2 regions of the Yersinia sp. KBS0713 genome follow, and region 1 is predicted to be linked to the other one. Evidence: riboswitches for the same ligand, from Rfam matches in the RefSeq annotation. Region 1 holds a riboswitch; the other holds the start of a gene.

Region 1 (15,211 bases):
AATGTGTACTGCTTTGGTCACTCTTCAAGACTTTGATATTGCTTCTGCCTGCCGAAACAGGCTTCGATATCGTCTTGCGAGTGCCCACACAGATTGTCTGATAAATTGTTAAAGAGCGTTCGTTACCCGTTGGCCTTTCAGCGAATCTTACGGTAACGCGGGAGGCAGATAATACGCTTTCCCGCTGAAGAGTCAAGGTGTTATTTGATTTCTTTCGAACTCAAACGCGTTCTTTTCTCTTCCTGACCCGGCGAAGTTTGTTTCGTTGTTCCCGGTCAGTGGAGGCGCATTATAGGGAGTTCCTGACAGGCTGCAACCCCTAATTTGAAAAAACTTTTCAACCGCTGTTTCTTTGGTCAAAACGCCGTTAAATTGGTAGTTTTTGCAGCGTTTGGAAGCCATAACCCTGCAGAACGGGCAATAAAGCGTCAGTGTCCGTGTTCAGTGCCATGCAATACGCCATGTTCTCATCTTGAGAAGAGACCACATTTTCCTGAGAAGAGATCAGCCAGGCGGTTCGGCGAGCAATGGCAGCACCGGAATCGACCATACGTGTACCTTCCGGCAATACTTGTGCTAACTCTTCTGCTAATAGAGGGAAATGCGTGCAACCTAAGACGATGGTGTCTGGTGGTTCACGCATTGCCAGCCATGGATGAAGGATTTTCTTTAATGCTTCGACAGAAACGACGCCGCCATGCAGTTTGCTTTCTGCCAGTTCCACCAGCTCAGATGAACCCAATAGCTCAATTTTGCAATCAGTGGCAAAGCGCGCAATGAGATCCAGTGTATAAGAGGCATGAACGGTGCCGCGGGTCGCCAATAAGCCAACAACACCATTGCGGGTGAGCCGCACCGCAGGTTTGATAGCGGGTACTACACCAACCACGGGGAATGCGAAGCGCTCGCGTAGAGCAGGGAGGGAGACGGTGCTGGCGGTGTTACATGCAATAACCACAATCGCCAGTGGGTGGCGCTGCTGTACCGCGGTGACAATTTCCAAGACGCGTTCAACAATAAATTCACCGGACTTCTCCCCATAAGGGAAGGCAACATTGTCGAATGCATATATATAGTGGAGATCCGGCAGCAACTGCCGAATCTCTTGATAGACAGATAGCCCGCCAACACCTGAGTCAAAAATCAGCGCTGTCGGGCGAGGAGCAGTATTGACCTTAGAAGTTATAGCTTCCGGTGAGGTAATACTCTCGTCCAGCGGTTTTATAGCCATAAGCCGTTTCGTAATCTTTATCAAACAGGTTAGCAATTCTACCACGAACTGTTAGATGAGAAGTAACGGGATAAGCAATCGAAGCGTCTACTGTGCTGTAACTTGGTAATTCACGCTGAGTCGCACTATAAAGAGAGGTGTTATTGTCGTAGCGCTTGCCGTAATACTGGTATGACACATCCATATCAAAATTGAACATTGCCCAATCCAGTTGATACTTGGCCTGATGTTTAGAGCGGCGGGCTAGGACTTCGTTATTGAGATCATTACGCGGGTCAATATATTGCAATGTGACCTGGTGGGTGAAGATGCCTGTATCGAAGTTTCCGCTCCACTCCACGCCTTTTATCGTCGCGGAGTTAACATTGTAATATTGTCCAATATAGGTCACTGGATCTGAGTCGTAGTCGATCAGGTTTTCAATTTTGTTGTGATAAGCTGACAAACGCCAGTCAAGCGGCCCGGTCACCCCTTCTAACCCAGCTTCCCATTGGCGGGACTCTTCCGGCTTAAGGTTGCTGTTTGGCTCAATCCGAGGGCTAAAGCGCTGTGCGCCGTACTGTTGGCCCAACGACGGCGCCAGGAAGCCCGTTCCGTAAGATAAGGTCACGCGGTAATCAGGAACGAATTCCCAGCCCGCCGCAGTTTGCCATGTCTCATGCCAGCCAAATTGTTCATCTTTATCGGCACGGCCCGAGGCTTCTAGCGTCACGCTGTCAAATTTTTGCTGCCCGCTGAGGTATAAGCCGGTGTTATCCCGCTTATAACTGTCAGAAATCGTGGTGTTGGATGAGGTCAAACGCTGCTGCTGCCAGTCAAGCCCTGCGCTTAGGGTCGCACTTTCGAAGCTATAAGTGTTGCCCCATTGTAGATTTCGCTGTTCCATATCATCCAGCGTGGTCGCCACCCCATAGCGGCCATATTGGCTGCTGTAGTTGTAATCTTTATATTTCTGGTAGCTGGCAATTAATTGAGCAGAGTAAGCGCCCGCTGCATAACGCAGACCGGTATCATAAGTGTGGTTATATAACCGCTCTTTATCGCCACTGTATTCAGGGAGGTAAGGTGTGCTCCCGACATCGTAATCCGTGCTATTGGTATAGCCATAACCTCGGACAAAACCAGAGAACGCTTGGTTGAACTGATGATCCAGCCCTGCCCAGAAGTTTTTATTACGGAAGCCGTCTCGATCACTGTCTACCGAGTAATCTGAACCCGGTTTGATGTTGAAGCCGTTAGTGGTTTGATACCCCCCCGCTACCGTCGCCAATGTATCGCCAAAGCGCTGACGGACACTGCCATCATATTGCTGGTAGCCTTTAGAACCGACGCCAGCATTAATCTGTGCGCCTTCTTTATCTGATTGCGTAATCACGTTAATCACACCACCAATCGCACCTGAGCCATAGACCGCCGAGCGCGGCCCACGGATGTATTCAACTCGCTGCACTAAAGAGATCGGTATTTGATTGAAGTCGACACTGTTGATGATACCGGTACGCGCCAGAGGAATACCATCAACCAGTACCAGTACATGCCGGGCTTCGGTGCCGCGGATATACATAGAAGAGCCTTGCCCTAAACCACCAAATTGCGCGATATCCACACCCGGTAACCGGCGCATCACTTCATTGAGGCTTTTGGCCTGCCAGCGATCGATATCATCCCGCGTCACGACATCCGTGGGGGCCAATACAGTGGAGACTGGCTGTTTAAAACGGCTGGCAGTCACCACCATTTCGTCATTGTTACCGGTGGTGTTGTTACCCTGCGCCCAGCCAGAAAATGCCGTCACAGAGAGCGCTGTGAGCAGCGTATATTTTTTAATTGTCATAAAGCATCCAAACTCAATTGGTGGATGCCGCAGTGCCATGGCCGGTAGTACGCGACGACCACGAATATTGCGACGTAATACCGGCAGGTCTTCGGGCTTGGGATCTCTGAGAACAGAGCTGGCGATGACTTCCCATCCTGGTGGACAGTGTCTGTTGCAACCTTTCGCCGTGACTTCCCCTTACCGCTGCGCGTCAGCTCCGGATTTACACCGGATTCCCTTTTAACTCGTAGGTGTATAAGTACCGCATGAGGCCGGACCGCAATGTTACGATTAAGTAAAATGGATGTCTAGACTTCCATTCTTGGAACGAAGAATAAGCATAACAAAACTGGACATCAGGGCCACTTTCCCTACAATCCGCAGGAATAACCCTCTTTTTATGTCCAAACGAGAAGAAACATGACTCCCAACATCCTGCCGACTGACGGCTATGATCACCAATTGGCGGAAAAATCTGCCCGTCTTCAGGCAATGATGTTGCCGTTTCAGGCCCCCGCCCCGGAAATATTCCGTTCTCCTGCCGAGCATTACCGTATGCGGGCGGAGTTCCGCGTTTGGCACGATGATGACGACCTCTACCACATCATGTTTGACCAACAGACCAAGCAGCGTATTCGGGTCGAGCAGTTCCCGGTCGCCAGTCTGTTAATCAATCGTCTGATGAGCGCCCTGATGACCGCCATCCGGGCTGAGCCGATCTTGCGCCGTAAGCTATTTCAGATTGATTACTTATCGACTCTGAGCGGTAAGCTGATCGCCTCTTTACTGTATCACCGCCAATTAGATGAAGAGTGGCAGCAAAAAGCGCTGGAGTTGCGAGATCAACTGCGCGAGCAGGGTTTTGATCTGCAACTGATTGGGCGGGCTGCGAAAACCAAAATCATGTTGGATCATGACTATATCGATGAAGTGTTGCCAGTTGCGGGCCGTGAGATGATTTATCGTCAGGTTGAGAATAGCTTCACCCAGCCGAATGCTGCGGTGAACATTCATATGTTGGAGTGGGCGATCGATGTCACTCAACATGCAAGTGGGGATCTGCTGGAGCTGTACTGCGGTAATGGCAACTTCTCGTTGGCACTAGCACGTAATTTTGATCGGGTGCTGGCAACTGAGATAGCCAAACCCTCAGTGGCAGCGGCGCAATACAATATTGCAGCGAATAATATCGATAACGTGCAAATTATTCGTATGTCAGCGGAAGAGTTCACTCAGGCCATGCAAGGTGTCCGTGAGTTTACTCGCCTGAAAGGCATTGATTTGAAAAGCTATAACTGTGAGACAATTTTTGTCGATCCACCGCGTAGCGGGCTGGATGATGAAACCGTCAAATTGGTGCAGGCTTATCCGCGTATCCTCTATATCTCCTGTAACCCAGAGACGCTGTGCGCCAATTTGGAACAGTTGCAGCACACCCATAAAATCAGCCGCTTAGCGCTCTTCGATCAGTTCCCTTATACCCATCATATGGAGTGCGGGGTCTTGTTGGAGAAGCGGGACTAACGAATAACTGAATCCTAGATAAACAAAAGGGCAACGCTATGTTGCCCTGAAGTTATTGGCAGAGTGCCAGCGGCGGAGAGAACAGGCAGATCGTAAAGACGCCGCCCGAAAATTACTGCGGCTGCTGGTTATCGCTATTCTCTGACTCAAATTCCGTGTTCGCCTGCGCCGATTTACGCGCCTTTAGCTTAAACAAGATCCAGAACACCAGCGCCACACTGAGAATAGAGGGCACGAAGTTGGAGCCAATCGCCGGATGCTCGACCCGCACAATGGCGCTGTACACTAAAATACCCAGCAAGAAACAGGCCGCAGCCAGCACTGGCAACCCCTGCGGCATGGCAAAATTGAGGTAGCGCTGATGCAAGCAATACACCGCCAATATTAACGTCAGCAGCGGGAAGATTGAAAAAGGGACAAATGCGCTAAATAGTGTGCTGAATGAACCATTGATGGCCAAACCCGTGATCAATGCCAACAGCAGAGTGCCCGTTTCACGGCGAGGCTGTTTCTCCGGGTGAGATTGCTTTTCAAGGTAAGATTGTTTTTTTGGGGTAGATTGTTCCATCATTTTCCTTTCCTTATTAAGTGCGGGATACAGCGAGCTTCTCCTGCTCGCGACGATACCAATAATAAGCGCCTTTGGAGATCATCCGCAGTTGTAGCACCAAGCGTTCTTCTAACTGTCGCCGCTGTTCACTGTCCACGTCCAGCGCTTCTGCACCCGCACTGAAGACAATTGTGACCATGGCCTCAGCTTGAGCTTCGGTGAAGCTGCGCGGCATGTGATTTTCCAGTTCGAGATAATCGGCCAACTCGGCAATAAAATGCTGAATTTCACGCGCAACAGCGGCCCGGAAGGCTGCTGAGGTGCCCGAGCGCTCCCGCAGCAATAAGCGGAAGGCATTGGGATTATTGCCGATAAATTCCATAAATGTAGAAACTGACGTACGGATAACACTGCCGCCCTTGGCAATCCGCTGACGTGCCTGACGCATCAGTTGGCGTAACATCAGGCCGCTTTCATCGACCATTGTCAGACCAAGCTCGTCGACATCACGAAAATGCCGATAAAAAGAAGTCGGCGCGATGCCCGCTTCGCGAGAGACTTCCCGCAAACTCAAGCTAGCAAAACTCCGCTCAGCACTCAGTTGGCTGAACGCCGCTTCGATAAGGGAACGACGAGTCCGCTCTTTTTGTTGTGCTCTGACGCCCATAATCGTGCCCAAGGGATATCCAAATTCTCAATCTAAGACATATAGTCAGCAATATACCAAACTTTATAGTAACAACCGTTATACAAACGTATCATCCCAATACGGAATTACCGCTTTACAGCAACCATCACGGTGATTTACCCATTGTTGATTGGGTTATGCTTGGGATGATGTTAATATATCGTTGTAATTTTGTATAATAATAGGTCTCTCCTACATGCAACAGCACTTCCATTTTGATGCCATTGTTATTGGCTCGGGTCCTGGCGGTGAAGGTGCCGCTATGGGGTTGGTCAAGCAAGGCGCCCGCGTTGCCGTGATTGAACGGTACAATAATGTGGGTGGTGGATGTACCCATTGGGGCACTATCCCATCCAAAGCTTTACGCCACGCCGTTAGCCGTATTATAGAATTCAACCAAAACCCACTCTACAGCGACAATGCCCGAACCATCAGCTCCTCTTTCGCTGATATTTTAAACCATGCGGATCGCGTAATTAATCAGCAAACCCGCATGCGCCAAGGCTTTTACGATCGCAACCACTGCCAGATGTTCTCCGGCGATGCCAGCTTCATTGATGCCAATACTATCAATGTGCGTTATGCCGACGGCACCAGCGATACACTGCGCGCCGATAACATCGTCATTGCCACGGGTTCACGCCCTTATCGCCCAGCAAACGTTGATTTTACCCACGAACGCATTTACGACAGTGATACCATTTTGCAGCTCAGCCATGAGCCACAACACGTCATTATCTATGGTGCGGGGGTGATTGGCTGCGAATATGCATCGATCTTCCGTGGTTTGAGTGTCAAAGTGGATTTGATTAATACCCGCGACCGCCTGCTGGCTTTCCTCGATCAGGAGATGTCAGATGCCCTCTCGTACCACTTCTGGAATAACGGCGTGGTTATCCGCCACAACGAAGAGTTTGAGCAGATTGAGGGGACGGTTGATGGGGTTATCGTTCATTTGAAATCAGGCAAAAAAGTGAAGGCGGACTGCTTGTTGTACGCCAATGGCCGCACCGGGAATACCAGTGGGTTAGGGCTGGAAAAGATTGGTTTGGAAGCCGACAGCCGTGGCCTGCTGAAGGTCAACAGCATGTATCAGACCGCACTATCCCATGTGTACGCCGTCGGTGATGTCATTGGTTATCCGAGTTTGGCCTCCGCAGCTTATGATCAAGGGCGGATTGCGGCACAAGCGATGATCAAAGGTGAAGCCAATGTTCACTTGATCGAAGATATCCCAACCGGCATTTACACCATTCCAGAGATCAGCTCTGTGGGTAAAACCGAGCAAGAGTTGACCGCGATGAAAGTGCCTTACGAGGTCGGTCGGGCGCAGTTTAAGCACCTGGCGCGCGCACAGATTGTCGGGATGAATACCGGCAGCTTGAAAATCCTGTTCCATCGGGAAACCAAGCAGATCCTCGGCATTCATTGCTTTGGTGAACGCGCGGCTGAAATTATCCACATCGGGCAGGCTATCATGGAGCAAAAAGGCGAAGGTAATACCCTCGAATACTTCGTTAATACTACCTTCAACTACCCAACGATGGCCGAAGCTTATCGTGTGGCTGCCCTCAATGGGTTAAACCGCCTGTTCTAACTTTTCGCTTATCACGTCCTGGCTCATGCGCGGTTGCATGTGCTCACGTATCGCCTCGGCAAGTTGCTCATAGCGGCCACGCAATGGGGAGCCGGGGCGGTAGACCAAGGCAATGGTGCGCTTGGGTATCGGCTTGTAGCACTCCAGATAGCATACGCCGTCACGCTCTCTTTCATTCGGCACCGCCAGTGAAGGCAATAGCGTGATGCCGCTGCCTGCGGCGACCATATTGCGCAAGGTTTCTAAACTGGTAGCACGGAAATGTGTATCCTCTTCAGCGCCGGCCTGGAAGCAAAAACCCATCGCCTGATCACGTAAACAGTGACCATCTTCCAGCATCAGCAACTTCTCGCCAGCCAGTTCATGCATCTGCACTCGATCACGGCCTGCCCACGGATGATCGGCGTAAATCGCCAGTTGCATCGGTTCGTCAAACAGCGGGACTTCAATAAACGCTTCGCTCTCTTTAACCAGTGCCAAAATGGCACAATCGAGCTTGCCACTGTCCAACTGAGCTAGCAGGTTTTGGGTCTGCGCTTCATGCAGATACATTTCCAGTTTTGGGAATGTTTGATGCAGCGTAGGAATGATTTGCGGCAGCAGATAAGGCCCGACCGTAGGGATCAGCCCAATATGCAGCGGGCCAGACATACTCTCACCCTGCAAACTAGCCATCTCTTTCAGTACTTTAACTTCCCGTAGCACCGTTCTGGCCTGCTCCACCAGCAACAATCCAGCCTGCGTAAACAGGACTTTACGACTAGTGCGCTCTAACAGCATAACGCCCAGCTCATCTTCCAGTTTACGGATTTGACCGCTTAACGTGGGTTGGCTGACATGACAAGAGTCGGCAGCACGCCGAAAATGCCTGAATTCAGCCAGCGCCACCAGGTATTCTAGATCTCGAATATTCATCGATGCTCCGCTTTATGATAGTCATTGACGATAGATAAGATAGCAATCAGTGATTAGAACTATCAAGTGATAAAATGAATAATGTGTTCCAACGAAAAAAGAGCTAGAAAAATTCAAATCTTTTATTTTCCAATTAAGGAGTTACCGATGTTCGCTAGCCAAGAAGGTAAAAAAATCCCACAGGTGACTTTCCATACCCGTCAGGGCGACCAGTGGATTGATGTAACCACCGACGAGTTATTCAACAACAAAACCGTTATTGTATTTTCACTGCCGGGCGCATTTACCCCGACCTGCTCCTCCAGCCATCTGCCGCGTTATAACGAGCTGGCCGGCGTGTTTAAACAGCACGGTGTTGATAGCATTCTCTGTGTGTCCGTCAATGACACTTTCGTGATGAATGCCTGGAAAGCGGATCAGAGCGCTGAAAACATTACCTTTATTCCAGACGGCAACGGTGAATTCACCAAAGGCATGAATATGCTGGTTGAGAAAGCTGATCTGGGCTTCGGGCCGCGTTCATGGCGTTACTCCATGCTGGTACGTAACGGCGTGGTAGAGAAAATGTTTGTTGAGCCAAACAAGCCGGGCGACCCGTTTGAAGTCTCTGATGCCGACACCATGCTGAAATATCTGGCCCCTGATTTTAAAGTGCAGGAGTCTGTTTCTGTCTTTACCAAACCGGGCTGCCCATTCTGCGCCAAAGCAAAACAGATGCTGCAAGAGCGTGGCATTCAATACGAAGAGATCGTGCTGGGCAAAGACGCCACCACTGTTAGTCTGCGTGCCGTCACGGGCCGTGGGACTGTGCCGCAAGTCTTTATCGGCGGGCGACACATCGGTGGCAGTGATGATTTAGAGAATTACCTGTCTGCCTAATGACATCAATAAAAATGAAGATAAAGTGAAGTAATTTGGTAGGCTCCGGCCTACCCTTTTTTTCTGTTCTTGCTGTTTTTCCTGCTAGGAGTAGACATGAAAACCTTAAACGTTGATGTCGCCGTGATTGGCGGTGGCACTGCCGGGCTTGGCGCTTATCGCGCTGCCAAACTATCGACCCCAAGTGTGGTGATGATTGAAGGTGGCGAGTATGGCACCACCTGTGCACGCGTCGGTTGCATGCCATCCAAACTACTGATTGCAGCGGCTGACGCCGTGCATCACATTGAGCAAGCCCCCGGATTCGGTATTCATCCGCAAGGCGAAACTCTGATTAATGGTCGTGAAGTGATGGATCGTGTTAAACGTGAGCGCGACCGTTTTGTTGGCTTCGTTCTGGAAGGTGTCGATAACATTCCGGCGACGGATAAAATTCAGGGCTATGCTCGCTTTATTGATGATAATACTCTGCAAGTTGATGATCACACACGTATTGTCGCGCAACGTATCGTGATTGCCACCGGCTCGCGCCCCACCTGGCCTGCGGCCTGGAATGCATTAGGTGATCGGCTGATCATCAATGATGACGTGTTTAACTGGGATGATTTACCAAAATCAGTTGCCGTTTTTGGCCCCGGTGTTATCGGGCTGGAGTTGGGTCAGGCGCTGCACCGATTGGGTGTTCAGGTAAAAATGTTTGGCGTTGGCGGTGGTGTTGGCCCGCTGACTGACAGCATTGTGCGCAATTACGCCGCGAAAACGCTAGGTGAAGAGTTCTATCTCGATCCCGATGTAAAAGTTGAAGTGATGCAGCGAGAGGGGGATAAAGTCTTTATCCGCTATCTGGATAAAGCCGAAAAGCCCCAAGAGATAATGGTGGATTATGTATTAGCCGCCACGGGTCGCCGTCCTAATGTCGATAAGCTGGGTCTGGAAAACACCTCGCTACTGTTCGATGATCGCGGTGTGCCACTTGCTGACAAGCTGACGATGCAGACCAGTGTGCCACATATCTTTATCGCCGGTGATGCCAGTAACCAATTGCCACTACTGCATGAAGCAAGCGATCAGGCTCGTATTGCTGGCGTGAATGCCGGTGGCTTCCCAGAAGTGGTGCCTGGTTTACGTCGTAGCCCCATTTCGGTGGTGTTCTCTGATCCACAAATCGCGATGGTAGGCTCGACCTTCCGCGAATTGACACAAAAATTCAGTGCTTGCGGCTGTTTTGAAATCGGTGAAGTCTCTTTTGAAAACCAGGGCCGTTCGCGGGTGATGCTGAAAAACAAAGGTATTTTGCGGGTTTATGGCGAGCAAGGCACTGGCCGCTTCTTGGGTGCCGAGATGATGGGCCCCAGTGCCGAGCATATTGCTCATCTGTTGGCCTGGGCACATCAACAGCAAATGACCATTGATCAAATGCTAGATATGCCGTTTTATCATCCGGTAATTGAGGAGGGCTTACGTACTGCGCTGCGTGATTTGCAGTCTAAACTCAGACTGGGTGCCGATGAGGCCGAGCGCTGCCTGCGCTGCCCTGGCGAATAATATTGCTAGAGTGCCTTCACCGGAAATAGGGTGATATTGATCACCCCATGAAATTGTTTTGCCCGCGACCACGATTACCGTTTTTTATTTTTTAGATCAAAACCAATAGGTAGCTCCAATACTATTTGCCCATGTGATAGCAACTCTGTCGGGGGTTTGGGTAAGGGTTGGGCACGTTTGATCAGTGCCAGAGCTTCGCGATCTAAAATGGCAACCCCACTGCTTTTGATCAATTGAGACGAGAGTACATATCCCTCTCTATTCACCACAAAACGAATCATTGCGGTGCCCTGTTGGCGCTGCTTCCTGGCAATGGGGGGGTAACGTTTAAACCCCATCAGATGCCCTTGTAAGTGGCTTCTCCAATTCATTTTAATCTGCTGCACATGCAAAGAGTCACTGTTCGTCGCGGCTGCAATTTGCTTGCTCTCACCAGATAACGTGGTGCTGGTTGTCGCGGCAGGTGGCGATGGTTTGCTGCGATTCACCGCCGTCTCTTCAATAACAGGCTTACGTGGTTTGCTCACCTCTGGTTGTGGCCACTTTGCTTTCACTGGCTCTTTTTTAACCACTTCTCGCTCTTTTTCGACGACCAAAGATGCATTGGACTGTTCCGGGGCAGTTAGCAACTCACTCACTTGTTCTGGCTGACTTTCCGCGGGTTCAACTATCGGCTCGCTGAGATTCTGAGTCATACCCACTACCGGATTCTGCTCTACATTGGGGGTGAATTCTGGTTCGGCTGACAGCCCAAGCATCACCGCCATGGGATACTGGTATGGAGAGGTTACCGCCACTGCTGGCGTACTCAGCCACCAAAGCAAATATAGATGAACACAACTCGCAAATAGGGCACTTCCCAACCAAAGTAGAATGCGGCTGTTATCCTGCTGAATTTTCATCAATTAAATCACTATATTTCTTTATTTTTAATGAGTTATATAAAATAACTCATCACGACGATTACTCTTCGGCAAATGCGACATGCAAACGATCGGTTAGCGGCTTAAACAGATAATTGAGCAACGACCGCTCTCCGGTACGGATAAAAACATCCACCGACATACCCGGCCGGATTTTCAGCGGGGTTTGGTTGATATCAAACACGATAGTTAAGGGGTAATAAGGCTCTAAAGTCTGTGGATGCTGTATGCGATCAGCCCCGATGCGTAATACTGAGCCGTACAATCGTGGCGTTGTGCTTTGATTAAATGCAGAAAAATTAAGGTCAACCGGTAACCCCACCATAGCTTTATCAATCAAGGCCACAGGTAACTGGGCTTCAACGAGCAAGGGTTGCCCGCTGGGAACCAACTCCATCAATGTTTGCCCGGTGCTCACCACCCCACCCACGGTGTGTTGTGCCAGCGCAATAACCGAACCACTAACAGGGGCGGTAACACGGGTATTTTCCAACTCAAACTCTGCAACACTCAAACGCTGCGCCAGCTCTTGGGTAGCTTGCTGCGCTTTGGCTAATTGTTCGCGATTCTCACTTTGGTACTGTTCACGCCGCTGTGAAATATGCTGCTCAGTTTCATCAATCAGCTTATAAGCCTCCGTGATGTCGCTGGAGTCTTGCTCCACTCGGGTACGCAGTGAAATGGCTTGACGCTCCATATCCAACAACTGATTTTGGGCAACATGACCATTTTTTGCCAACGACTGTACGCCATGTAGTTGTTGTTGAAATAAGTCGAGCTGGTGCTGGTTATTATCGCGCAGCGCTTGCAAACCGCTCAGCCGACTCTGATGCCGCGTAATTTGTGCCGATAAACGTGCAATTTCGCTCCGTTGGGCCTGGCGGCGATGCTGAAAAAGCTGCCGCTGCAAAGCAATAATGCGCTCAACCAAATATTGCGCGGAGTCCTGAAGCAGCACTTCAGGGAAATCAATTTCAGGCCAGTCGTGTTGCTCGGCAATTAAGCGGGACTCCTGAGCCAGCGCGCTAAGATACTGATGCTGTAGATTATCCCGATGGCTACGTATCGCAGTATCATCCAGCGTGATAAGTAATTGGCCTTGCTCGACCTCATCCCCCTCGATGACATGTAATTGCTGAATACGTCCACCTTGTAACGGCTGGATCACTTTACGGTTTTCGGCAACGACAATCTGCCCCATAACAGCAATCCCTTTATCCAATGGTGCCAGTCCGGCCCAAAGCAAAAAACCGATGAAACCGCCGACAACCAATCCTCCTCCCAGACGAAGGTACTTCCCGCTATTGATTTGCAGTGGTGGCGGATTTTGCTGACCGCTGCCCACTGCCATAGACAGGTCACGACCTGTTTCAGGTAACATCAGTTATCTCCCATCCGTGGTATATCTCATTTAAGGTTATGATTTTGGTGATGCTGTGCGGGCAGGTGCAGCACCATATGACATGCCGCTGCCCCAACTCTTTTTACTGGTGAATGCTTTTACATCAGCATTAGCCGCAGGCTTATCCTTCGCGCTCTGTAAAACTGCCTGAGTACGATCAAACAGCTCCATCCGGCCATTATTGAGGAACAACAAATAGTCACTACCGGATAATAACTCTGGCTTATGGGTGATCATCACGATGGTGCTACCCTGCTGTTTTAACTGGGTAATACTATTTAGTAAGGCTTTTTCACCCTCTTTATCCAAACTGGCGTTAGGTTCATCCAGCACAATAAGTCGTGGCACGCCGTACATGGCGCGCGCCAAAGCAATACGCTGGCGCTGACCGCCGGATAGCCCTTCGCCATCATCTCCCAGTTGAGTGTCATAGCCTTGCGGCAGATGCAGGATGAGATCGTGTACATCGGCGAGCTGTGCAGCCGCGATCACTTTTTCGGTATCAATTTGACCAAAGCGCGAGATATTTTCAGCAATCGACCCACGAAACAGCTGAATATCTTGCGGCAGGTAACCAATAAACTCACCCAAACGGGTTTTATCCCATTGAGCAAGATTGACACTGTCTAAGCGAACCGAGCCGCTAAAGGCGGGTTTACATGCCACCAACAACTTTGCCAAGGTGGACTTGCCACTACCCGATGGCCCTAAAACACCGAGTACATCACCGGGTTGTAACTCAAAATTGATGGCCTGTAACACAGGTATATGGGTGCCGGGTTTGCATACCGTCAGTTGCATCACACTGAGCTTCCCGGTGGGGGGAGGGAGCAGCATACCTGTTTGTACCGGGGGATATTGAGCTAACAGATCTGTGAGACGCAGGTAGGAGAGCCGCGCATGGCTCCACTGTTTCCAGACCGCGATGAGTTGATCAATGGGACTTAATACGCGCCCGATTAAAATTGATCCCGCAATCATGACGCCGGCGGTAATTGCACTATCAATAACCAACAGTGCGCCTAGCCCTAGCATCATTGATTGCAGCGCCTGACGGCTAGATTTGGATAGGGCGGTGACCCGACTGCTCTTATCGCTGGCAATATTTTGTTGATAAAGGAAATGTGAATGCTGTTTTAGCCAGCGCCCACGTAAGCTCTCTAGCATCCCCATGGCTTCGATAGAGTCTGCATTACGCAAATTCGCATTCGCCTGCTGGGTAGCTTGTGACGTGATGGTGGATGCTGCTTTCAGTGCCTTTTTACACACTTTCTGGTTTAGCCAGGCGAGAAAGATCAGTACACAAGCCCCCGCAGTGGCTAATGCGCCGAGCCAGGGGTGGAGCAGAAATATCACCAGTAAGTAAAGTGGAAACCAGGGGGCATCAAAAAAAGCAAAGAGTGCATTGCCGGTAGCAAATTGGCGCAAAGCAGTCAGGTCATTTAATGCTTGGGCCGCCGGTGTTTTATGGCCTATAAGTTGCGAAGCAAAGGCGGCATTAAACACCCGTTGATTGAGTTGCATATCAATGCGTGTTCCCAGACGGATAACAACGGCACTGCGAATCCACTCTAATAAACCAATAAATACAAATATTCCGAGCACCAAAATAGTGAGCATCAATAATGTCATGGTATTATTTGAGGCAAGAACGCGATCATAAACTTGCAGCATATAAATTGCCGGCGCTAACATCAGTAAATTTATTACCGCAGTAAATAGTCCGATACCCCAAAGGCTTTTTTTGTGGCTAGCTAAAACAGAGAGAATGAGCGAGGAAGCCGACGAAAGGCTGGGGGTTTTGCAAGATTCCATGGCGTCCATTTCCATTAATGAAAGCAGTGCTGTTGTCAAAAAAGTCGCTGGTGACAGATTTGTATTTATCTATCTTATCCAGCCACAATACAAACTACCGCCAATATCAGTATGAGAAGTATGGCGGTGATATTACTCATCTAACCGGAGGGAAACTTTCTAACCACCAACTCAGGCAAATAATACGTCACTATTATCAGCCACACCCACAGCATCAACAGTGAGTGTATCGACGGTGATTTCACTGGTAGTTTCAAGCTGACTGGCAATAGCCATATCATTCAGTGGTATATTTATATCAATACCTTTAGCTTGGAGTATTTCGA
Region 2 (15,211 bases), 1.5 Mb from region 1:
GCCTTTGGATTGAATGCCGATAGAGATACCGGAACCGCTCAGGCGGTTGCCCTCTACCGCGACAAAGGCCACATCGGAGGATTTAAAGCAGCGGATCACCCGCGCTTTGATGCCCTCCTCTTCGATACCGGCAATTAGCTCGCGCAGAATGTTTTTGTGCGGGATGCCGACGATGTTGGCGGTTTGCGACAGACCAAATGCCGGGCCGACCGCAATGATCACCTCATCCTGATTGCTGCCAGGGCGGGCTTCCCCCACTTCGGTGAGGAAATCCCCGGATGCCACGGCCGTTGCAGGCTGAGACTCTTGCTTAAAGGAGACGCTGTTTTTCTCTCCCTGCATTTCCTGCAGTACGCCTTCGATAATTTGGCGTAACAGTTTTTCGTTAATATCGACCATCTCGTGAACCCCTTAGCCAAGCTCATTCGGATCAAGCGCGTTTGGAATGTTTTTGATCTCTTCCCAACGTGCACCTTCCAGCCGATAACCGGTAGCTGGGCCCGCGTAGTCATTGACGTCATTCACCGCTGACAGCACTTGGTTGTCACCTTTGATGATCGCCGAGGTGTGCAGGTAGTCACCGGCAATTTTGGCTTTCTGGATGTTGAGCATGTCTTGCGCCACATCCTCAAAACCGCCTTGTGCCAATGCTTTAACTACCTCCAGACCGGTGCGGTTTTTGCTGATGATCTCCTGAGCGAACTTGATGTCTTCGACAATGTTACGTTCCGGCATATCTTTCGAGCCGTGGGCATAAGTGGCAGCAATCACTTCTTCGTCAGTAATTGGCGGCAGACCCATACCGGCGAACACCGCTTGCAGGGCGCGTGCGGCTTTATTACGAATCGCCACCACGTCAGCTTCCAGCACCGGGCGCAGACCACCATCCACTTTTAGATCGCGCTGCAACACGTTGTAGTCATCAAAGTCTTCGGCGTCTTCGTTGGAGCCTGCGAACATGTTGTCGTAGTTCGGCACCGCAGAATAACCAGAGGAGATAAAGTCAGTCCCCGGCAGGAACTGCATCAGCAGGCGTGCGGTACGACGCATATCGGAGTGGGTAAAGGTCTGGTCGTTACTGGAGGCGCACTCCAAATCCAGCGCCGAACAGATCAGGTTTTCTGCCAAAATGGCACGGATACCTGATGGCACCGCAGATGGCACACCGACACAACTAACGGAGCCGTTTTGCAGCCCTTGCACCCCAGCCGCTTTGGTGATGTAGATACAGCGGGCTTCCAGATAGAGCATGGATTTACCCTCGGCGTAGCCCATTTGGACTTCGGAACCGGAGCCAGAGGTAAAGCGCATTTTCAAACCGCGTGATGCATAGGAGGAGGCGAGGAAGCCTTTCGACCATGGGGTGTCATCGCCGTCGGTAAATACCGGTTCAGTCCCGTAGACCGAAATGGTTTCGGCATAACAGGTATGGCCCAACATCCCCAGCTTCAGCTCGGTCGCCTCTTCCAGCGAACATTGGGTCAGTACACCGGGGCGGCCCACTTGCGATCCGACCAGCAGCGCGATGGCGTTAAAGGGGGCGTAACGGGCGACGGCGACGGTGGTTTCCTGCTCGTCGAAGCCACGGAATGCCCCTTCGGCAGCATCAGCGGCAATCTGCACCGGGTTATCTTTCACGTTGGTAACGTGAGCTTGTTGTGATGGGGTACGACGTGCGCGCATTTTCTGCATCGACATCATCATTTCCACCACATTCATATGGGAAACCACCTCGACGATTTTGGCCGGCGTCATGGCGGTGGTCAGTGGCACAATGGTGCGGCGCGACACATTTGGGTCACACAACATGTTGGCCAGCTTGATGGAATCCATCTTCATCACTTCTTCCGCGTGGTCCAGATTGATACCGTAGCGGGCGATAAAGTGATCGATCAGGTCGAAACTGCTCTGTGGTTTGCCATCTAGCTCGGTGACCACACCGTTGACTATCTTGATGGAGGGTTTAGGATCATTCGGGCTTTCCATGGCAATAAAGCCTTCCTCGATCCACTCTTTGACAAAACCGTCCTGATTAACCGGGCGTTTCGCCAATGCTTCAAATCTTTTCGATTTCATGAAACAGCCTCGCTGTGGCGTCAGATATAAGAAGGGCGGTCGTTTTTCGGTTCAGAACCTAAGGTTCCTAATACCGTTTTGCCGATCTCACGGGCAGAAATCACTGCCTGACGGACTGCGCCAGAATCACCGGAGATAACCAGAATCACTTCGTTACTGAAGCTGGTGCCTTGTGCCGGCGAGCTGTACGCCACCACGTCAACATTGGCGGATTTCACGGCGGTATCGGCCATCAGCACCCCAATCGAAGCTGGCGCACCGACTATCACGCCACAAGAGCGGCCCAGTGGTGCGCCGAAGGCTTTTTCTAATGCATGACTGGCGCGGGCGCTGTATTGCAGCTCAATGTGGCCCGCTTCATTGGCGTAAACGTCGCCGAATGTCCGATCCAGCTCTTTCAGTGCCACTTCCACGGCGCGTTTGACGTCAGAAACATCATCACCGCCGAAGATAATCAGCGAGCCATGACCGGCGCCGCCTTTGGTATCGCGGGGTAACTCAATACTGACCACTTCGGTATTGGTGGCTTTTACCGCTTCATCGGCCGCCATAATGTGTGGGCCGGCACCAGTACGCGCGCCCAGAATGCCGATGGAGCGATAGCGTTTTTCCAGCTTCATTGCGTCTAGCAGGGCGCTATCGACGTTGGCTATCACCAGTCCGACCGTGTCACCGATCGCGGTTCCAACAAATTCCGTTAAACTGCAAGTTTTCTCAGCCATAGCCGTATCTCGTTGTTTATGAGAGGGTTGCGTAGAAGACGCCGGAGCGTGCTCACTGACTTTCGCTATCACCTGCGCCATGATTTGGTCGACCAGGTCATTGCTTTTCATTCGTTATTTCCCTTTGATAAGCTGCCCTTTGGTAACCGGCCCTTGGGTAAAAAAGCCTCGACATCGGTATGCGGGCGCGGAATAACGTGGGTTGATCTCACTTCGCCCACTTTTGCGGCCGCGCTGGCACCGGCATCGGTGGCCGCTTTAACCGCCCCGACATCACCGCGGACGATGACGGTCACCAGACCCGAGCCGATCTTTTCGTAGCCCACTAACGTCACATTGGCCGATTTCACCATGGTGTCAGCGGCCTCAATGGCCGCGGTCAACCCTTTGGTTTCCACCATTCCTAGTGCTTCTTGTTGCATAAATACCTCGACGGAATATCAGGAGCCTTGTTCTGGCTTGAAATGTCATGTTGAAATATTGAATTGTCAGGTTCGTGCTGAGAACGAATATACAAACAAGCAATGAAAAAGAATGGCTGTATTGAATTTACTGGCAGGAATGGTTAGCGACTAAATAACAAAATATTGTCATCATAATGGGCTAATGGAGTGTTTTTTATAGGTATTTCACTTCTCTTTCATGGTAATAACTGGTTATTGAATATTCAGAATTACAATTAAGTAGGTGACAGCGCATATTTATTTTGCTAATCACGCGCCTGCCCAGTAAATAAAGTGTCTGGCTGTGCGCATTAAATATCAAGCGATGGGGGTGGGGATGTTAGCGGCAAAAGTGCGAGCCTGATAACAATAATAGAAAGAATAAACAGCAAGAAAGTCATATTGGTGAATAAAGCATAAAAGTCTCTATTTACACGGGGTTGATCCTGATTTTATCGCCAGTAATGACAATAATTTGTTATTGAGAGCTTAGTTTTTATTTAATGAATCACCAATCACGACAACACTTTCATTTTGCGCCTCTTTATAGTGGCTGAGTCAAGGGCCGTGCATTACTTCATCTACTGTTAGGTAGATTGATCATAATAATCACAAGCAGGGTAACTCTATGAACGATTCACTCAAGGCTCAGTGTATTGCAGAATTTCTCGGTACTGGGCTGTTTTTATTTTTTGGTATTAGTTGTCTGGCGGCACTGAAAGTGGCGGGGGCCAGTTTTGGTTTATGGGAAATATGTATTGTGTGGGGGCTGGGGATTTCACTGGCAGTCTACCTAACCGCCGGTATTTCCGGCGCTCATCTCAACCCAGCCATTACCATTGCTTTGTGGCTGTTTGCTTGCTTCCCAGGCCATAAAGTCATTCCTTACTCTATTGCACAAATCGCGGGTGCTTTTGGCGGCGCGGCACTCTCCTATATGCTATATCACAACTTATTTACTGATTTTGAAACCGCACATCAAATGGTGCGCGGCAGCATGGAAAGTCTGCAATTAGCCAGTATTTTCAGTACCTTCCCATCACCGGCTATTAGCGTATGGCAGGCCGCATTTGTTGAAATCATCATCACCTCAATACTGATGGGGCTAATTATGGCCCTGACCGATGATGGTAATGGTGTGCCACGTGGAGCATTAGGGCCATTGTTGATTGGTATTCTGGTGGCGGTGATCGGGGCGTCTACCGGCCCATTAACTGGTTTTGCCATGAATCCGGCGCGTGATTTCGGCCCTAAATTATTTACCTTCTTTGCTGGTTGGGGGAAAATCTCCATGACCGGTGGCCGCGATATTCCCTATTTCATCATCCCTATTGTGGCCCCTATTATTGGTGCTTGCCTGGGTGCAGCGGTCTATCGTTTCTTTATTGGCAAAAATCTGGCATGTAACAGCTGTAAATTAGAGGATGAAGAAGCCACTCATTAGTTGTATATCAGTTAACGCGGTCTCCTCATCTTACGACTGTCACTCTATCGTTAGATGAGGAAATTTCGTGATCCATTTACCTTAATGGATCATTTATTATCCCCTGTAGATTATGACTCTGGTAAGGTGAACTGTTATTTGTCTTCATTTCACAGGAGAGTCAGTCTTCACAGGGAAATAGGTTTTTTCTCCTAACTAACGGGAATGAAATATAACAATGCGTTAACACATTAAACATCACAGGGATGAGTTATAGCAGTAAACAAAAATTCAATAACAATAAATTAAAATTAACTGAGAGGTTTTATCATGATTTCTGCCAGTTCTCTAAACTCAGAGCTCATAAATAAAATCGCGCAGGATTTTGCTCAGGCAACCGGGTTGGCCGTAGTCGTGGTCAATATTCACGGTGAAGAGATTTCCGATTTATTTAATTTCACCCCGTTTTGTCAATTGATGCGCCAGGACCCGGTTAACCACCTTCGTTGTCGAATGAGTGATCGCTGCGGTGGCCTTGAGGCCTCAAAATCCAATGAGCCATGTATTTACCGCTGTCATGCCGGGTTGACGGATTTTTCTATCCCCCTGGTGATTGCCGGCCATTTAGTTGGTTTTGTTCTATGTGGTCAGGTGCGGCTGCACTCTGATGTTTATCTAATTGATATTTTGAATGTTGATAACCACTGGCAGCAGGATCCAGCACTGATGGATGAGTTTCATAATGTGCCGATAATGGATTTCTCGCGGGTGATCGCCTCGGCGGATTTACTTAAGCTGATTGTCGAAAATTGCCTGAAAAAGCACCTCAATTTTGTGGTAATTAATGACAATATGGGCAGCAAAGAGGCGGGCAAGATACGGCCTGTTCATCCACATGACAGCAAAATGAAGAAAGTATTACGCTATATTGATACCCATCTGTCGGAGGAGCTGCGGCTAGAAGATGTGGCGAGCAAGGTCTATCTCAGCCCCTATTACTTCAGCAAATTATTTAAAAAATATCAGGGTATCGGATTTAATGCCTGGGTGAACCAGCAAAGGATGGCTAATGCCAGAGAGATGCTGCAACACAGCGATTGGAGCATTGCCAGCATCGCCAAAAATCTGGGGTTTTCGCAAACCAGCTATTTCTGTAAGGTGTTCCGTCAGACCTATAATGTAACACCGCAGGTATTTCGTTCACTTTCATCTGATCGCAGCGAAATGGAATAACTGCCATTGAGCTAATATTATTCAATCTTGCCACGCGTTTTGATTTTCTATTTTAAAAAACAAACTAAAAATTAACTATTTAAAATGATTAATGACAATATTTTGTTATCCTTTAAAAGGAGTTAAGTGTCATAACTTACTGTTTTTAAATCTTATTTTAGAGTATTATGACAATATTTTGTTGTGCGGGTGCAAGAAAATCATCAGCAAAAAAGGAAATTCACCATTTTTTCTGAACAGAAAGGCGTATATTAATTTTATGGCACGCTAATAAGATACCAATTAATAAACACACTGTTATAACAGTGTAAATAAAGAGATAAATTAGATAACTAAATAAGAAATTAAATAACAGAAACAGATAAAGCTGATAGGTGGGGAAATGTACCGCATGGGTCGTAAACGGCGTGAGCCGTCGGAGTGCCCAGCGGTACAGTCGCCCCGCCAGACGCCGAGCGATAAATTGATTTGTTACTAATTTCAGAGCAATTTTTTATATATCGAAATGGTCATGTTATGCGCAAAAGCATAACTGGGAAGGGGGTGACAATCCCCCGCAGCCCCCGCTGCTGTGATGCTGACGAACCCGCTGTTACCACTGATCCATCGGATTGGGAAGGTTGCGGGTGAGAGTGACGCTAAGCCAGAAGACCAGCCAGATCGGTAAAAGATATTCAACTCCTTCGGTGGGAAGCGGGTTGTCATCAGATGCGCGCAGCGGTGACGTTGCGTAGGCGCACCTTTTTGACACTGCATATCCCGCTTGAAATGGCGGGATTTTTTATGCAACGGTCAGGCAAACACGCTTTTATTATCGCGGGCACCGGCAGCGGATGTGGCAAAACCACCATGACGCTGGGTATCCTGCGCGCCTTGATTAATCGCGGATTAGCGGTGCAGCCGTTCAAGGTGGGGCCAGACTACCTCGATACGGGCTGGCATACCGCCGTCAGTGGTGTGACGTCACGCAATCTTGATGCCTTTATGTTGCCCACCGCCACCCTGAATGGGCTGTATAAGCAGCATATGCGCCATGCCGATGTGGCGGTCATTGAGGGCGTCATGGGGTTATATGATGGTTACGGCACTGACCCCGACTATTGCAGCAGTGCCGCAATGGCCAAGCAGCTGGGCTGTCCGGTGATCTTACTGGTGGATGGCAGGGCGGTATCGACCTCAATTGCCGCCACCGTGATGGGCTTCAATCAGTTTGACCCCAATGTGGTGATTGCCGGGGTGATAGTGAACCGCGTCAATTCTGACCATCACTATCAGCTGCTGCGCCACGCCATCGAACACTATTGCGGTATTCCGGTATTGGGGCGTCTGCCGGTGATGGAAGATGTGGCGCTGCCATCGCGCCATCTAGGACTGATCCCGGCGCAACCGTGCGGCGAGGCGATGCGGGGTAAAAATCGGCCGCCCGATAGCGACCCTCGCTGGCAGCGCCTGGCACAGCAGATTGAGGCAACCCTTGATCTCGACCAGCTATTGGCGCTGACCCACTGCTCAGCACTGCCCGCAGGCACCCCACCTGAATTACCGCCCCAGAGACTGGCTGAGGGCCTGACCCTGGCCCTCGCCGAGGATGAAGCATTCAATTTCTACTATCCCGATAATCTGGATCTGCTTGAGCAGGCTGGGGTGCGCATCCAACGTTTTAGCCCGCTGCATGACCACCAGTTGCCCGCGTGCCAAATGATCTATCTAGGCGGCGGTTATCCAGAGATCCACGCCGCCAAATTGGCTGCCAACACGGCGATGCGCGGGGCGTTACAGCAGGCTCACCGCCAACAGATCCCACTGTACGGCGAGTGTGGCGGCTTGATGTATCTCGCCGATGGCTTAACCGACCAACAGGGGCAGCGCCATCCGATGGTGGGAATTTTGGCCGGCGAGAGCCGGATGGGAGAACGGCTGGCCCGCTTTGGTTACTGTCAGGCCGAGGCGCGCAGCGACACTTTATTGGCGGCGCAAGGCGAGATCCTGCGCGGCCATGAATTCCACTATTCCGATTTTACCAGCGCACTGACGCCGGTATTTGATAGCAGCAAGTGGCGCGATGGGATGGAAATCCAGCGCTGGCAAAGCGGCTATCAGGTGCAGCGCACCCAAGCCAGTTACCTGCATATCCATTTCGCCCAACGCCCCGGTTTACTGAATGGCTGGCTAAGTGCCGCCCGGAGCCTGCTATGACCCTCGCCGCCTGGTTTGTTGCTTTCTTGCTCGATAACTGGCTCGGCGATCCGCCGCACTGGCCGCATCCGGTGCGCTGGATTGGTAATCTGATCACCTTGCTGCAACGGGCGATCCGTGCTGTTTGCCGTAGCGAACTGGCGCTGAAGTGGGGCGGTGCGGTGCTGTGGCTGCTGGTGGTGGGGGTGACCTGGCTGGTGAGCTGGGGCTTTTTATCGCTGATAACGCACATTCACCCCTGGCTCGGCTGGCTGGCGCAGGTGTGGATGATTTACACCCTGCTGGCGGGGCGCTGTCTGAGTGACGCGGCACTGCGGGTATTTGATGCGCTACAACATGGCTCGCTGGCGCAGAGCCGCGAAAAGCTGTCATGGATTGTCGGGCGCGACACCTCGCAACTGGAGAGAGCGCAGATCACCCGTGCGGTGGTGGAGACGGTGGCTGAAAACAGTGTCGACGGTGTGATTGCGCCGCTGTTTTTCCTGATGTTAGGCGGCCCGCCACTGGCGATGGCCTACAAAGCGGTCAATACCCTTGATTCGATGGTCGGCTACAAAACCCCGAAATACCGGGCGATCGGTTATGTGTCGGCACGGATGGATGATCTGGCCAACTGGCTGCCGGCGCGTCTGAGCTGGTTATTGCTCAGTGCGGCGGCGTGGTTGATTCAGGCCGACTATCGGCAGGCGCTGCGCATTGGTTGGCGCGATCGCTATCAACATGCCAGCCCAAACTGCGCGTGGTCAGAAGCCACGGTGGCCGGTGCACTGGGGCTGCGCCTCGGCGGCCCGAATGATTACTTTGGCGAGCGGGTAGAGAAACTCTGGATTGGTGATGAGCGGCGTGAGGTGGCACTTAATGATATTCCGCGCAGCATCCATCTGATGCTAATGGCATCACTGCTAGCTCTTTTACTGTTTGCTCTGATCCACCTGCTGCTGGTCGGCATTTAATAAGGATAACCTGATGAATTATATAAAAAACCCGCAACAGATCGAGCAAAACAGTTTTGTGATTATCGGCGATATCATTGCTGAGCAGCGGCCTGATTATCACTTTGCCAGTGAGATGCACGAAGCGGTGATCAAACGGGTTATCCATACCACGGCCGATTTTGACTGGCTGGATATTCTGCACTTTTCGCCACAGGTGCTGACCCAGATTACAGCGGGAATCCAACGGGGTTGCACTCTCTACACCGACACCACCATGGCGATGTCCGGCATCAATAAGACGCTACTTAAGCAGATGGGCTGTGAATGCCGCTGCTATATCAGTGATCCTCGGGTGGTGGAGAGCGCGCCGCAACAGGGCATCACCCGCTCGATGGCGGCGGTGGATGTGGCGCTGGCAGAAGTGGGCGAAAAACTGTTTGTGTTCGGCAATGCGCCCACGGCGCTGTTCCGCCTGCTGGAGCGGCAAGCGGCTCCGGTGGCGGTGATTGGCGTACCGGTCGGTTTTGTCGGCGCGGCGGAATCCAAAGATGCCTTGGCGGCAAGTGACCTGCCCTGCATCGCGGCACTGGGGCGCAAGGGCGGCAGTAATGTGGCAGCCGCCATCATCAATGCCATCCTCTACCAGTTGCGGGGGGCGCTATGAGTGATATTGCCCTGAGTGATAATCAAGAGCGGCAAAATCAGCCACTGGATAGCATTTGGCATAACGGCAAGGCGTATCGCAAAGGTTACACCACCGGCTCTTGTGCCACTGCGGCGGCGAAAGTGGCGGCGCTAATGGTGTTGCGCCAGCAAGTGATTGATCAGATTTCCATTGTCACCCCATCCGGCATCACCTTGAGTCTGAATGTCGAACAGCCGCTGATTGAGGGCCAGCAAGCCACGGCGGCGATCCGCAAAGATGGCGGTGATGATGTCGATGCCACCCACGGTATGCTGATTTTCGCCCGCGTGACCCTCACCGAACAGAGTGAAATCACCCTGCGTGGCGGCGAAGGGGTGGGCACAGTCACGCGCAAAGGCATTGGCCTGCCGGTGGGTAGCTGCGCCATTAATCGCACCCCACGCCAGACGATTGAGGCGGTGGTGCGCGAGGTTATCGGCCCATTACGCGGCGCGACAGTTGAAATTTTTGCGCCGGAGGGGGAGGCGCGGGCGAAAAAAACCTACAACGGGCGGCTGGGGATCCTCGGCGGCATCTCCATTATCGGCACCACCGGCATTGTGACGCCGATGTCAGAGGAGAGCTGGAAACGCTCACTGGCGCTGGAGCTGGAGATGAAGCGGGCGGCGGGGGAGGAGCGGGTGATTCTGGTGCCGGGTAACCACGGCGAGCGCTTTGTCCGCGAGCATCTGGGGTTGGATAGCCAGCGGGTGGTCACCATGAGCAACTTTGTCGGCTACATGTTGCAAGAGTGTGTGCGGCTGGGTTTTCGCCGCGTGCTGTTAGTGGGGCACCCCGGAAAATTGGTTAAAGTTGCCGCCGGTATCTTCCACACCCATAGCCATATTGCCGATGGACGCATGGAAACACTGGTGGCCAATCTGGCGCTGATGGGCGCGCCCCATCGGCTGTTAGTGGAGGTTAATCAGTGTGATACCACCGAGGCCGCCATGGAGCTGATTGCAGCGCAGGGCTGGCAGGGGGTCTACAGCCGCATTGCTGAACGCATTTGTGAAAGAATCGCCGAGATGATGCGTTTTTCGGTAAATCCACCACAGTGCGACGCCATTTTATTCTCTTTCGATAATCAGGTGCTGGGTAGCAGCCGACCACTGGATGAGATCCTGGAGGCGCTACGATGATTACCGTGGTGGGCATTGGCCCTGGTGATACCAAACATTTAACTCCCAGTGCGCGGCAGGCCATCGATCAGGCCGAGGTGCTGGTGGGCGGCAGACGCCATCTGGCGACCTTCAGCGGTGATGGCCGCGAAACCCGGGTGCTGGATGCTGATCTGCTGGGCCTGCTGGAGTGGCTGGACAGCAATAAGCAGCGCGCCATTGTGGTGCTGGCCTCCGGTGATCCGCTGCTGTTCGGCATCGGCAAATTGCTGGCGGCGAACTTCAGCGCCGACCAGTTGCATATCGTCCCTGGCATTAGCGCCATCCAATATCTGTGCGCCAGCGTGGCGCTGGATATGAATGACCTGTTCCTCACTAGCAGCCATGGGCGGGAGCCAGATTTTGACTGGATATTCCAGCACGACAAAGTGGCGATGGTGACCGACGCTATTATCGGCCCGCGCGCCATAGCCGATGCGCTGCAACAACGCGGCCTCGTCCGCAGCCTGATTATTGGTGAAAACCTCTCCCAGCCCAATGAACGTATTCACCGCCTGTCGGTGGATCAAGTGGCGGCCCGTTACGACATGAATGTGGTGGTGATCCTCAATGAGAGATGAACTTTTTTTTCGTGGGCAAAGTGTCCCAATGACCAAAGAGGCGGTACGTGCACTGGCACTGGAGCGGCTGGAGCTGACCACTGCCGCTCACCTGATTGATGTCGGCGCGGGAACCGGCAGTGTGGCGCTGGAAGCGGCACTGCGCCGCCCCGATTTACGGGTAACGGCCATTGAGCGCAATCCAGCGGCCCTTGAGCTGATTCATGAAAACCGCCAGCGGCTAGGGTGTCGCAATGTTGAGATCATCGCCGGCGTGGCCCCAATGCCCCTGCCAGATAGCGCCGATGCCATTTTTATTGGTGGCAGCGGCGGCCACTTGACCGCGCTTATCGACTGGGCGCTGATGATGCTCAACCCCGATGGACGCTTGGTATTGACCTTTATTCTGCTCAACAACCTAAATGATGCATTGAGCCACTTACAGAGCTGCGCGGTTAGCCAGTTGGATTGCGTGCAGTTGCAGCTCGCCAACCTGACGCCTCTGGGCAGCGGACACTATTTTAAACCTAATAATCCTACTTATCTTATTTCCTGCCACAAGGAGGCGCGCAATGTCTGAGCATCCTAATACCGCATCAACATGGGATACGCAAAAAGTCTGGTTTGTCGGGGCCGGGCCGGGTGATAAAGAGCTGATCACGCTAAAAGGCTACCGCTTGCTACAACAGGCGCAGGTGGTTATCTATGCCGGATCGCTGATCAATACCGAGCTGCTGAGCTATTGCTCGCCACAGGCGGAGTGCCACGACAGTGCGGGCCTGAATCTGGCACAGATCATCACTCTAATGGTGGAGGGGGTGCAGGCGGGCAAGTTGGTGGTGCGGCTGCAAACCGGTGACCTCTCGCTGTACGGCTCGATTCGTGAGCAGGGTGAAGTCTTGGCTGAGCATGGCATTGGTTTTGTGTCGGTGCCGGGGGTCAGTGCATTCCTCGGCGCAGCGGCACAACTGGGCGTGGAGTACACGGTGCCGGAAGTGGCGCAGAGCCTGATTATTACCCGCATCGAGGGGCGCACGCCGATGCCGCCACTGGAGCAGTTGGAAGCCTTCGCTGCGCATCAAACGTCGATGGCTATTTTCCTCTCGGTACAAGAGGTGGGCAGTGTCGCTGAGCGCTTAATCGCCGGCGGCTATCCCGCCACCACCCCGGTCGCGGTGGTGTACAAAGCCACCTGGGCTGAAAGCCGCACGGTGCGCGGCACCCTGACAGATATCGCCGAGTTGGTACGCGCCGCCGCTATCAATAAAACCGCGCTGATTTTGGTGGGGGCCTTTCTGGGGGATGAGTACCACTACTCCAAACTTTATGACGCGGGGTTTAGCCATGAATACCGTCAAGCCTGAATCGATAGCGGTCTTTTGCCTGACCCCCGGTGGGGTGCGGCTGGCGCGGCGCTTACAAACCCACTTACCGCTGAGCTGTTTTACCAGTGACAAGTTGCTGGAGCCGGGCTTCTTGCCGTTCAATGGCAGTTTTGGCGAGACAATGCGCGAGGCGTTTAAGCAGTACTCGGCGCTGGTGGTGGTCGGGGCTATTGGCTTGACGGTGCGGGTCATTGCGCCATTGGTGAATGACAAAATGACCGATCCTGCGGTAGTGGTGATTGATGAGCGCGGGCAGCACGTCATCAGCTTGCTATCGGGCCACGTCGGCGGCGCGAACACGCTAACCCGCTATCTGGCGGGCATTTTGGGGGCAGACCCGGTGATTACCACCGCCACTGACGTCAACCAAATGGCGGCGCTGGACACCCTCGCAAACCAGCTGGATGCCGAAATGCAGGATTTCCGCCACGCGGTCAAAGTGGTCAATCAAATGCTGGTTAGCAACCAAAAAGTGGGGCTGTGGTGGGACACGCCGCTACTGGCCGAACGGACGCGCTGCGACACCCGAGGCTTTCTCCCCGTTGATTCGCTGGACGATTTGCCGCCACTGGACGCCCTGGTGTGCATCACCCTGCGCGACAGCCTGCCGCTATCTGCTGGGCAACAGCTCTCTTTGCCGGTCTACAAACTGGTGCCGCGCCGCGTGGTGGCGGGGATCGGTTGCCGCCGTGCTACCTCGCTGCAAACGCTGGTGGAGCTGCTGCAACAGCAAATGGCAGAAAATCACTTTGATCTCATGGCGCTACGGGCCATTGGCAGTGTCACCATCAAAAAAGATGAACCTGCGCTCCATCAGCTCGCGCAGTGCTGGCGCGTGCCATTCGAACTGTTCAGCGTCGGCGAACTGAGCCGCCATGAACAACGTTTCCCTGCTTCTGAATTTGTCCGCCAAACGGTGGGTGTCGGCAGCGTTTCACAACCGGTCGCCTGGCTAATGAGCGACGGTAAATTAGTTGGCAATACTCTGCGTCAGCAGGGCGTCACCATCACTCTGGGAGTATCGCATTAATGTTAACCGTGATTGGCATCGGGCCGGGCAGTGAATCGATGATGACGCAGGAGGCCATTGCGGCTATCCAGGACGCTGAAATTATCGTCGGCTATAAAACCTACACCCATCTGGTCAAGTCGATGACCATGGATAAGCAGGTGATCAAAACCGGCATGTGCAAAGAGATTGAGCGCTGTCAGGCGGCTATCGATCTGGCGCTAGCGGGCCATAAGGTGGCACTGATCAGCAGCGGCGATGCCGGTATTTATGGTATGGCGGGGCTGGTGCTGGAGTTGGTCACGCAGCAGCAGTTGGTGCTGGAAGTGCGGCTGGTGGCGGGGATCACCGCCAGTATCGCGGCGGCTTCACTGCTTGGCGCGCCGCTGATGCATGACTTCTGTCATATCAGCCTGAGTGATTTGATGACCCCGTGGGCAGTGATTGAAAAACGCATTATCGCTGCCGCGCAGGCCGATTTTGTGATCTGTTTCTACAATCCCCGCAGCCGTGGTCGTGAAGGGCATTTGGCGCGCGCGTTTGAGTTAATGCAGCCGTGGAAAAAAGCGACCACGCCGGTGGGGGTGGTGAAAGCGGCCGGGCGTAAAAAACAGGAGAAATGGCTAACCACCTTGGGTGAGATGGATTTTGAGCCGGTGGATATGACCAGTCTGGTGATTGTTGGTAATCAGGCCACCTACTGTCGCAACGGGCTGATGATCACCCCTAGGGGCTACTCATTATGAGCGGGCATTCACTGTGATAGGCCATTGGTTATGACGAGCAGCCACCCAGCGATCCACCTGTTTGGCGGCACCAGTGATGCACGGCTGATTTGCCAATTGCTTGATGGCGCAGGCGAGCGCTATAGCCTGTCGGTCGCCACTGATGCGGGCAGGCAGCTGGCGGGTGATATTCGCGGCGAAGTGTTGGTCGGGCGCATGGATGCGGCGGCGATGGCCGATTTTCTGACCGCCCGCGCGGTGCGCTGGGTGATTGATGCCTCACACCCTTATGCCGAGCTGCTCAGTGACAATGTGGTCGCCGCCTGTGCACAGGCGAATGTGCCGATGATTCGCTATCAGCGCCCAAGTGAAATTGACGCGATCAATCATCCACTGCTGCACAAAGTCGATAGCTTAAGCGCGGCCTGTGCCGTGGCCCAGACGCTGGGGCCACGGGTGCTGCTCACCACCGGCAGCAAACAGCTGGCGGAGTATCAGCGCCGGCTGACAGGTAAAACAGTGTTAGCGCGTGTGCTGCCCACCGCCGAGGTGCTGAGTCAGTGCGAAGCGCTGGGGCTGGGGGTGGACAATATTATCGCGCTGCGCGGGCCATTTAGTGCGCAGTTCAATCAGGCGCTGTATCAGTTTTGCCAGCCGGA

What was found. Region 1 has a riboswitch for cobalamin ahead of btuB (TonB-dependent vitamin B12 receptor BtuB). Riboswitches for the same ligand answer to the same signal wherever they lie in the genome.
Region 2: it holds a riboswitch for cobalamin, as region 1 does, so the genes downstream of both, FFE93_RS13415 (cobyrinate a,c-diamide synthase) here and btuB (TonB-dependent vitamin B12 receptor BtuB) in region 1, are expected to answer to the same signal.

Annotation. Positions count from the first base shown of each region.
Region 1 is NZ_CP042173.1:4,312,349-4,327,559, forward strand. Features, by position in the region: gene murI (glutamate racemase) at 368-1,231, opposite strand; gene btuB (TonB-dependent vitamin B12 receptor BtuB) at 1,176-3,065, opposite strand; cobalamin riboswitch at 3,130-3,339, opposite strand; gene trmA (tRNA (uridine(54)-C5)-methyltransferase TrmA) at 3,468-4,571, shown strand; gene FFE93_RS20455 (YijD family membrane protein) at 4,684-5,139, opposite strand; gene fabR (HTH-type transcriptional repressor FabR) at 5,156-5,788, opposite strand; gene sthA (Si-specific NAD(P)(+) transhydrogenase) at 6,006-7,406, shown strand; gene oxyR (DNA-binding transcriptional regulator OxyR) at 7,389-8,321, opposite strand; gene FFE93_RS20475 (glutathione peroxidase) at 8,469-9,200, shown strand; gene FFE93_RS20480 (dihydrolipoyl dehydrogenase) at 9,297-10,745, shown strand; gene FFE93_RS20485 (energy transducer TonB) at 10,820-11,650, opposite strand; gene FFE93_RS20490 (HlyD family type I secretion periplasmic adaptor subunit) at 11,709-13,049, opposite strand; gene FFE93_RS20495 (type I secretion system permease/ATPase) at 13,086-14,900, opposite strand; gene FFE93_RS20500 (heme acquisition protein HasA) at 15,057-15,211, opposite strand, start outside.
Region 2 is NZ_CP042173.1:2,793,732-2,808,942, reverse strand. Features, by position in the region: gene FFE93_RS13445 (propanediol/glycerol family dehydratase medium subunit) at 1-399, opposite strand, end outside; gene pduC (propanediol dehydratase large subunit PduC) at 412-2,076, opposite strand; gene pduB (propanediol utilization microcompartment protein PduB) at 2,097-2,909, opposite strand; gene pduA (propanediol utilization microcompartment protein PduA) at 2,906-3,220, opposite strand; gene pduF (propanediol diffusion facilitator PduF) at 3,870-4,685, shown strand; gene pocR (transcriptional regulator PocR) at 4,995-5,897, shown strand; cobalamin riboswitch at 6,387-6,572, shown strand; gene FFE93_RS13415 (cobyrinate a,c-diamide synthase) at 6,681-8,093, shown strand; gene cbiB (adenosylcobinamide-phosphate synthase CbiB) at 8,090-9,046, shown strand; gene FFE93_RS13405 (cobalt-precorrin-8 methylmutase) at 9,060-9,692, shown strand; gene cbiD (cobalt-precorrin-5B (C(1))-methyltransferase CbiD) at 9,689-10,855, shown strand; gene FFE93_RS13395 (cobalt-precorrin-7 (C(5))-methyltransferase) at 10,852-11,454, shown strand; gene FFE93_RS13390 (decarboxylating cobalt-precorrin-6B (C(15))-methyltransferase) at 11,444-12,013, shown strand; gene FFE93_RS13385 (cobalt-precorrin-4 methyltransferase) at 12,006-12,797, shown strand; gene cbiG (cobalt-precorrin 5A hydrolase) at 12,778-13,848, shown strand; gene FFE93_RS13375 (precorrin-3B C(17)-methyltransferase) at 13,848-14,573, shown strand; gene FFE93_RS13370 (cobalt-precorrin-6A reductase) at 14,604-15,211, shown strand, end outside.